Spirulina major PCC 6313: one gene and its partner. The main gene of each other region encodes a partner of the protein of the gene in region 2 in a complex. Links are inferred from orthologs where the notes say so. Each region holds a gene or a part of one and is shown on either strand. Other genes may lie near its edges.

Evidence for each region.
Region 1: the proteins of rodA (region 2) and mrdA are in contact, whole or in part, in a crystal structure (PDB 6PL5), measured with the Thermus thermophilus proteins. The link is inferred for Spirulina major PCC 6313 from one-to-one orthologs. Residues at the interface, in WP_223903423.1 of Thermus thermophilus: Phe161, Val165, Phe168, Val169, Leu172, Pro198, Tyr199, Glu202, Tyr211, Arg212, Asp213, Gln220, Val221, Gln223, Ser224, Ile226, Ala227, Ile228, Gly229, Ser230, Gly266, Phe267, Val270, Leu274, Tyr277, Gly278, Leu281, Phe285, Leu289, Arg297; in WP_223903432.1 of Thermus thermophilus: Arg4, Ile5, His6, Leu8, Ala9, Phe12, Ala15, Leu16, Leu19, Gly20, Arg22, Ala23, Trp24, Leu26, Gln27, Val28, Tyr31, Tyr34, Leu36, Leu43, Thr45, Asp47, Lys156, Gln157, Gly158, Ser160, Val184, Leu201, Glu202.

Annotation. Positions count from the first base shown.
Region 1 is NZ_KV878783.1:3,973,830-3,977,932, reverse strand. Bases 1,108-4,103 are described here. They hold mrdA (penicillin-binding protein 2), read left to right. Parts: upstream 1,108-1,706; coding sequence 1,707-3,500; downstream 3,501-4,103. Other genes in these bases: SPI6313_RS17580 (ABC transporter permease), read left to right, coding at 3,510-4,103; SPI6313_RS23070 (hypothetical protein), read left to right, coding at 1,204-1,401; SPI6313_RS17590 (site-2 protease family protein), read left to right, coding at 1,108-1,200. Outside these bases: more of SPI6313_RS17590, read left to right, coding at 28-1,107. UniProt on the Escherichia coli protein: Catalyzes cross-linking of the peptidoglycan cell wall. Responsible for the determination of the rod shape of the cell. Is probably required for lateral peptidoglycan synthesis and maintenance of the correct diameter during lateral and centripetal growth.
Region 2 is NZ_KV878783.1:1,446,854-1,451,928, forward strand. What follows is about bases 1,041-3,901. They hold rodA (rod shape-determining protein RodA), read right to left. Parts: upstream 3,171-3,901; coding sequence 1,911-3,170; downstream 1,041-1,910. Other genes in these bases: SPI6313_RS06185 (HAS-barrel domain-containing protein), read right to left, coding at 1,041-1,447; SPI6313_RS06190 (NAD(P)H dehydrogenase subunit NdhS), read right to left, coding at 1,580-1,771; SPI6313_RS06200 (Mrp/NBP35 family ATP-binding protein), read right to left, coding at 3,216-3,901. In the rest of the region: SPI6313_RS06175 (HEAT repeat domain-containing protein), read right to left, coding at 1-100; SPI6313_RS06180 (methyltransferase domain-containing protein), read right to left, coding at 140-763; more of SPI6313_RS06185, read right to left, coding at 797-1,040; more of SPI6313_RS06200, read right to left, coding at 3,902-4,283; SPI6313_RS06205 (SRPBCC family protein), read right to left, coding at 4,378-4,860. UniProt on the Escherichia coli protein: Peptidoglycan polymerase that is essential for cell wall elongation. Also required for the maintenance of the rod cell shape. Functions probably in conjunction with the penicillin-binding protein 2 (mrdA).

The DNA of each region.
Region 1 (4,103 bases), 2.5 Mb from region 2 along the record:
AGTTGTCCGAGGATACGAGGAACATACATGAACGGCAATATTCGCGTTGGTCAGTTATTTGGCATTCCCTTTTTTATCAACCCCTCTTGGTTTTTGATTTTAGCCTTGGGAACATTCTGGTTTGGGCAAGAGTTTGCTCTTTCTCTACCGCAATTTAATGGCTTTGCCTCGCTGCTCTTGGGGCTGGTGACGGTGCTGCTCCTGTTTGCGTCTGTCTTAGCCCACGAATTGGGTCATAGTCTGGTGGCTATGTCCCAAGGGATTACGGTTAAGTCGATCACCCTCTTTATTTTTGGTGGGTTAGCTCTCCTCGAAAAAGATGCGGAAAAGCCTTGGCAATCGTTGGCGATCGCGATCGCTGGTCCCCTCGTCAGTATTGCCCTGTTTATTCTCTTTGCCGGCATTGGCAGCGCGAACATTGGCCTTCCCCTGCCGGTGCTGGCTGTCCTGTCGTTCCTCGCCCCCATTAATTTAGTCCTAGCCCTGTTTAACCTCATCCCTGGCTTGCCCTTGGACGGGGGGAATATCCTCCGGGCGATCATTTGGAAAATCACCGGCAACCCCAACAAAGGCCTGCTCTATGCCAGCCGTGTGGGTCAAGTGTTTGGTTGGTTAGCCGTGGTGATCGGGATTCTCGCAGTCCTCGGCATTAGTCCCATCGGGAGCTTGTGGACGACCTTCATCGGCTTATTCTTACTGCAAAACGCCGGGATGTCCGCCCAATCTGCCCAGGTGCAGGACAAGTTAGACCACCTCACGGCTCAGGATGCGATCGCCCCCCACAGCCCCGTCGCTCCAGTGAGCATGAACGTTCGGGAATTCGTCAACAACTACATCATCGGTCAACCCCAACACTCACAATTCATCCTCACCAATGCCGACGGCAAACTACTCGGAACCCTCAACCCCGAAAGCCTCAAAACCATCCCCACCTCCCTCTGGACTGAAACCGATCTCAGCACCCTCCTCAACACCGAAACCCTACCCCTCACAATTCCCGCCCATCAATCCCTCCTAACCGTCGTTAAACAACTGGAAAAACAACCTAACACCACCTTCGTCGTCGTTGATGAGCAAAATAGCGTCCTCGGACTTCTAGAAAAAGCATCCATCATTAACCTTCTGTCCAAAGAAAAAAGCGATGACGCGCCCACCCTCCCCCCCGAACAACCCCTCGCATCTACCGAAGCCGAAGGGTAAACCGTGGCACTGGATACTAACCCGCTGAACCTTGGCCCCATCGAGACCCGTGAGCGGTCTCCCTCGGTAACCCTGAGCCTTGGGCAGGAACAGCGGGAAACCCCAACCCTAGGAACGATCAACGCCCTGGCGCAGAGTTGTCCCCAATGGATGTCGTACATTGTCATCACGAGCCAAATTTATGCTGATGGCAAAATATAGTGATCGTAATAGCGATCGTAGGGTGATCAACCCTCCGACAGAATGAGTCCCCCTCCCCTGTCCTGGCAATCGGCCGATTGCCGTCATCCTCTGACTAATCTCACCCCAAGCCATGCTACAAATTACTCAATCAGAGGTTAATATAGGTTCAATTCATGGCGAGATCATGCGAAAGCTAAGCCAGTTTAGACCCAAACCTATACCACAGGCAGGTCAATCTGCGGGGTGTCATTCTAGGCGACGAATTTCCAATACCTCTCTGTATTGGTTCTCCGCTATCCATCCCTTGAACGGTTAATCTAATAATGCGAGCCATTCATCCCACTGCGCTACAACCCACGTCTAAAGTTGGACGAAAACAAACCCCCAGAACCGTCGGTCTGAGCTACCAATCGGTTTTCATCATGCTCCTGATCAGCCTGACGTTGCTCGGCGGTATTGGTTCGCGGCTGGCATACCTCCAACTGGTAGAAGGCGAACGCAACAAAGAACTTGCCGAAAATAACCGCATTCGCGTTGTGCCCCGTCAACCCGTTCGCGGCACAATTTTTGATCGCAAAGGCCGAATTTTAGCCAGTAGCCGCCTCACCCATTCGGCCTACATCTGGCCGCTGGCCCAAAAATACGAAACCTGGGATCTCACCGTGCAGCGGTTGTCCCAAATCTTAAACCTCCCGGAAGCTGAAATTCGTGATCCCGTTGAAGCGGCGGGCTACAACTCTCCCACCCGAATTCGGGTCGGTCGAGACCTGACCCCTGAGCAAATTACAGCGATTCAAGAATATAGCGGTGATCTCCAAGGGGTTGATGTAGATATTGAGCATGTTCGGGACTATCCCAATCAAAAGTTAGCTTCCCACGTCTTGGGCTATACTGGCGAACTCAATGCCGAAGAGCTGAAAGAACGAGCACCCCGTGGCTATCGGTTAGGGGATATTGTGGGGCAAATGGGTGTGGAAGAAGCCCTCGAAGATGAACTACGGGGGGAATGGGGCGGCCAACAGGTGGAAGTAGATGGATCGGGGCAGGCCGTTCAAATTTTGGGACAAAAACCGGCGAAAGCAGGCCGTGATGTTCAACTCACCCTTGACCTTGATTTGCAAAGGGCGGCGGAGGCGGCTCTGGGTAAGCGTAAGGGTGCGATCGTGGCGATAGACCCACAAGATGGGGCCGTTTTGGCCATGGCCAGTTATCCCACCTTTGACCCTAATATTTTCTCCGGGCGGATCACAGAAGAACAATGGGCCGAACTCCAAGGGGAAGGAAATCCCTTCGTGAATCGGACGTTGCGGGGTTTCCCTCCGGCTTCGACGTTTAAGGTGGTGACTGCTACGGCGGGGATGGAGTCGGGAAAATATCCGCCGGATACGGTGTTGCCGACGTTTGCTTATCTGCGGGTCGGGGGAACGGCGTTCGGGGAATGGAACCGGGCTGGATTTGGCCCCATGGGCTATGTGCGGGCGATGGCTTGGAGTAGCAATACGTTCCATGGTCAGATTGGCCGGGGTGTGGGCGGGCCGGTGTTAATTGATTGGGCGCGTCGTTATGGGTTTGGTAAACCGACGGGGATTGAATTGAAATCGGAGACGGCGGGGCTGATTGCCGATGATGCCTGGAAGCGGGAACAGTTTGACTGGGAATGGACGGCCGGGGATACGGTGAATATGTCGATTGGTCAAGGGTTTACCCAGGCGACACCGCTGCAAGTGGCGGTGATGTTTGCGGTTCCGGCGAATGGGGGCTATCGGGTCACACCGCATTTGTTCCAAGATCCGGATCAGCCGCCGAAGCCGACTACGTCTATGGAGTTGAAGCCGACGACGCTGCAAGTGCTGCGCGAAGGTTTGCGGTCGGTGGTGACAGCGGGGACAGGGAATGCGTTGAATATTCCGACGGTTCCCTCTGCTGCGGGGAAGAGTGGTACGGCGGAAGCGCCGCCGGGTGAGTCCCATGCTTGGTTTGGTGGGTTTGCGCCCTATGAGAATCCGGAGATTGTGGTGGTGGCCTTTGCGGAGCATTCGGGCGGCGGCGGTGGTAAGGTGGCCGGGCCGATGGTGGCGAAGGTGATGGAGGCCTATTTCCAAACGAAGGGGAAGTAGTTGGGAGTGATGAGCCGTTCTGATTCGCGTCCTTGGCGGGTGTCGTGGCAGGGTCTGTTTGCGGCGTTGATGTTTTTTTATATGTATTTGCCGATCGCAGTTTTGGCGGTCTATAGCGTCAATGAGTCGGCCTATAGTGCGGGTTGGACGGGGTTTTCTTGGCGCTGGTATCGGAAGCTGTTTCAGGATGGGCGGATTGTGCGGGCGTTGGAGAATAGCCTGATGGTGGCGATCGCATCCGTGGCGATCGCGGCTATTTTTGGGACGCTGATGGCGTTGGGCTTGGCGAAGTATCGCTTTTGGGGCAAGTCGCTCTATCGGGGGGTGGCCTATTTGCCGCTGATTGTGCCGGATATTGCGATCGCTGTCTCTACCCTCATTTTTCTGGCGGTGTTGGGGATTCAACTCAGCCTCTGGACGATTGTGGCGGCCCATGTGGTGTTTTGCCTGTCCTACGTGGCGATCGTTGTCTCCTCCCGTTTAACGACCCTTGACCCCCATCTCGAAGAAGCCGCGTTAGATCTGGGCGCGACTCCCCTTGAAGCCTTTTTTAAAGTGCTGTTACCGGAACTCGCCCCCGCTATTCTCGCGGGTTGCTTGCTC
Region 2 (5,075 bases):
AGGCGGAAACGTGGCGTAAGGATGCGAGGGCGACCATGCGATCGCGGGAATTGGGGCTGTCGAGGTTGACCTCGATTTGGCTTAAATTCAGGGGAGCCATGACAATTCTGAAAAAACAGTTAACTTATCGTAACAATTTTCAGATTACGGTCGGAGTGAAGCGGGCCTGGCCTTGGCCCCAATGTTCTTCCCCGTGACGCTTGGGTAAGGATGCGGTGAGGGGGACGAGGTGGAAGGGGTGAAAGTGGTGATGGAAGTGGGCGTGGAGTTGCTCCGGGGTCGAACCAAAAGGCGGGCCACCGGGGCGGTGGTGGGTGAAGAAAATGGCCAGCAGTTCGCCTTGGGGTTTGAGGATGTGGTGGACGAGTTGGACGTAGCGATCGCGCTGACTCGGATCGATGGCGCAAAAACAGGTGTGTTCTACCACGTAATCAAACTGAGCCGGGGATTCAGCCGCGAGATCAAAAATATTGCGGTTGAGAAATTGCGCGGCAACACCCGCTGTTGCCGCGTTGCGTTCAGCCTGGGCAATGGCAGCGGGGGCGAAGTCAAACCCGATCACCGTTGCGCCTGCTTGGGCAAAGGCGATCGCATCATGGCCCGCCCCGCAACCGAGCACCGCCACCCGTTTCCCCGCCACTGCGGTTCCATGGCAGTCCAACCAGGCTACAAACCCCGGCGCAGCCTGCCCCAAGTCCCACGGCGGCACTCCTTGTTGATAGCGCGTTTCCCAAAACCCTGGTGTCTGGATAGAGTCGTTCATGTCTTCCTTGGCTCCGATGTGCAACACCCCACCTCAGGCATGCACCTGACTGAGTACGTAGCGCAAACTATCGTAATCATCCTTTAATAAAATTCCCAGCGTGCGCCCGGCTTTGATCAACCAGTTGCGATCGCCCTGCCGCAACTGAAACGCCGCCCGCAACGTGGCCGCAATTAAGCTTTCCACCGGCACATGGCTCACCTGCAACAGAGTCCGCAGAAAATCCATCTCTTCCGTAAACCGCTTCACCTCGTCGGGTTCACAGCGATAGACGGCTTGGTGAATTTGGGGCGGGCGGGGGGGTAGGTATTGAAACACTTGGGGCGATCGCCCCGGCCCCGGCACTAAAAATCCCACAATCGCAACGCGAAATTCCGTCTTCAACATCGCAAAAATTTGCGGCTGCTCTTCGCGCAACTCTTCGAGGGACATCCCCAACGCCCGCGCCCGATGCACCGAATCAATCGGGGTTGTGGTGGCGTAGGTGATCACGCCTAAAACGGTATTGCCGGACTCCTCATCCAATGCCTTCACCCAACTGCCAAAGGGGGGCATGACGGGAAATTTCAACTCCTCCGGCTCCAAACATTGCGCCAAGAAATCTGTTGTTGCCGTTTCAATCACTTCCGCAATATGGTTGGGGCGGGGGCGATCGGTGGAAAATTGGGGTAAGGGTAAGCGCATCGGCAGGGGCGGGGCTGAAGGATGAGAAACGCATCAAAAATAGCCCTCTGGCCTTGTTCCAGGATTCGGAATTGAGCGGATTGACCCAACGCGCAACGGGTCAGCATCGCACCGAGACCAGAGGTGAATCGTTTATTTTTTCTTGCCTTTGCTGAGATCCACGGTTTCGAGTTCAGCCAGCTTGAAGGTGACCAACTTATCCCAGTTGCCCCCTTCAAACAACACGGCAACATTGCCGTCGCTAATGCGTTGCACCAATCCTTCAAACTCATAATAGGTGTCATTAGGATTTTTGACGCGAACTGTTGCACCAGGTAAAATCATGAGTATTTTCCTTTGATTCAAAATCACAGAATTACGAGTGAGACTGCTCTGAAACAGACTGCCCGCCCCTATCTTGCCATATTCCTTTGATCCGACGGGATCGGGATGATGGATCTAGGGGCTAAGGTGGGGGCGATCGCTAACGGAAATGCATCCGAGGTCGATGGTTTGCCACCGATTCCACCAGGCCCAAGGCGAGGAAATTCGTCAGCAAGGCCGACCGTCCGTAGCTAATCCAGGGCAGCGGCAACCCGGTAATCGGCGACACCCCCACCGTCATGCCAATATTCACAAACACCTGAAACGCAATCATTGACAGCACGCCCACCGCTAACAGAGAACCAAAGTTATCCTTGGCATTTTGGGCAATGACGATCAGCCGCAGGCAGATTAACCAAAAGGCAAAAATGACAATGATTGAGCCGATGAACCCCAGTTCTTCCCCCACAGCGGAAAAAATGAAGTCGGTATGTTGTTCGGGGATGAAGTCTAGTTGGGTTTGGGTTCCGTTGAAGAGTCCTTCGCCCCAGAGTTCCCCGGCCCCGATGGCGATGCGGGATTGAATGAGGTGATAGCCTCCACCGAGGGGGTCTTTTTCCGGGTTGAGAAAGAGGATAAGGCGGTCTTTTTGGTAATCCTTGAGCAGTCCCCAAAAGACTTGGCCGAGGACGGCGGCCGCCCAGTTAATCGCAACGACGATGGGGGTGCTGATTTGCCGGAGGGGGAGGGTAAACCAAGCGATCGCACAGACCAACACCGTCCAAATTCCACAGGCGGGCAACGAGATCCCGTACAACACCGCCGCCACCATCGGCGAGACCAACAGGAGCAGCCAAGCGGGTTTAACGTTCGCCCAATAGAGCATGCCCAGGGTAATCGCCCCAAAGACTAATGCTGTCCCCAAATCCGGCTGCACAAAAATCAAAATCCAGGGAACCATCGTGATCGCTAAAACCCGAAAGACAGAATCAAGGGTTGTGGCAGGGCGATCGTGAAGCAGGGCCGCCAAGGTGATAATCAACCCCACTTTGGCAAATTCGGAAGGTTGGACATTAAACCCACCGATGGTGAGCCAACTTTGCGCCCCATTCGCCGTATGACCCGCCAACATCACCACCACGAGGGTGACATTCATTAGGGCATAGATCGGCCAGTGCCATTGCAGTAAAAATTCATACTGAAACTGAGAGATTGCGAGGGTAATTACCAGGCCGATTAACCCCACGAGCCAATGTTGCCACCAGTCGGTAATGCCTTGGCGCAGTTCGATACTGTGGATCATCACCCCCCCAAAGATGGTGAGGCCGACCACGAGGGCGAGGAGGAAAAAGTCCAGGTTTTGCCAACCGAGCCACCATTGTCGCCATTGAGATTTTTCGTTATGGGATCGCTGCAACATAGGACGCTAGTAGATAAAGAGTGGTCGTCGTTCAACGGGTCAGGGCTACGTTAGGGCCGCAACGGATACTCGCGCGGCGATGCTTTGGGCAATTTTGGTCAGGGCTTGGGCGGAGGCGGATTCGGGCTGAGCGACGACGATGGGAATGCCGCGATCGCCCCCTTCTCGCACCGGAATTTCCAACGGAACCCCACCAATCAGAGGCACACCCAATTCAGCGGCGGTATTCGCCCCACCCCCCGATCCAAACAGGTCATACCGCTTTTCCGGACAATCCGGCGGAATGAAATAACTCATATTTTCCACAATACCCAAGACATTCACCCCCAATTGTTCAAACATTTTTAAGCCCCGGCGAGCGTCCACCAAGGAAACCGTTTGGGGCGTGGTGACAATCACCACCCCAGCCATGGGGACGGCCTGGGCCATGGTTAATTGAGCATCACCGGTGCCGGGGGGCAAATCGACAACGAGATAATCTAGGTTCCCCCAATTCACCTGATAGAGGAATTGGCGAATGATGCCGTTGAGCATTGGCCCCCGCCAAATCACGGGCTGGTCTGGGTCAATGAGGAAGCCCATGGACACCATTTTGAGGCCATGATTCACCGCCGGTTGCAGAATATCTTGACCCTGGGCATCTTTTTGGACATCGACTTTCGCATCGGTCAAGCCCAGCATGGTGGGGGCGTTGGGCCCGTAGATATCCGCATCAAGGAGACCAACGGCAGCCCCACTTTGGGCGAGGGCAACGGCAATATTGACGGCGACGGTGCTTTTGCCCACGCCACCTTTGCCGCTCGAAACGGCGATGATATTTTTCACACCGGCGATGCCCTGTTGATCCGGCAGGGATTTTTGTTGGGGAGTTTCGGCAGTGACTTCGACTTCAACGGCCTCAACGCCCGGTAGTTGACGGACGGCTTTTTGGCAGTCTTCGACAATGAATTCCCGGAGGGGACAGGCGGGGGTGGTGAGCACGAGGGTAAAGCGGACGGTTCCCCCGGCAATCTGCACATTCCGGATCATGTTGAGTTCGACTAAGCTCTTTTGTAGCTCTGGGTCTTGGACAGGACGCAAAACGTTTAAAACAGCCGTTGAGTCTAGAGTCATTAGTTTGTGAAGGTTTGTAATTTTATTGTTTATCCTACCGTTTTCGGGGACGGGGCGGCGATTTCTGCGATCGCGTCTCCCCAGGCTGCCAAGGTTACAGCGGAGCCGGACGCTCCACCGCCTGGGCTAAGTTATCAGCAACCCGCGCCACATAGGGACGAATCACCCACCACAACACCGGTGAGAGCAAACCCCTCAGGGTGACAGAATAGGAAATATACGTGCCACACACCGATGATTCAAACTGATAGGTGACACGATTTTCCACACCAGGAATCGCTAAAAAGCGCACACTCAAGAGTTTACGCGGATCAACTTGCTCCACAAATATCCGAATCGGGATCGGGGTGAAGCGCGTCACAACTTGATAGATCAGTCCAGGTTTAGCCATTAAGCCGTTCGGGACGTTGGTGCGGGCAAGCAAGGGATTCCAAGATACATCGGCGAGGTTGATGAGTTTTTGCCAGAGGGCATCGACCGAAGCCCGGCAGAGAACTCGGTAGCGTTTGTTGAGCCGGAACTGGCAAAACAGGTAGCCACGAGCCACAAGGAGCTTAAACGAAATTTGAAAAATCATAGCGCTTGTGTAGCAACCGCCTATCCATAAGATCAATCCCTATTCTATGCAAGTTCTTGATGGATCGAACTCTTCAACCAGGAAGTGCCTCAGCAGGGGAGGTCTTTGAGAGTGTCTGCACCAGAGGATGTTGCATTTTGTGAGGGGAGTGCGATCGCACCGAAGTGAATGTGCGAAGATCAACGCCACACGACAAGTTTTGTCTATTTAAGAAT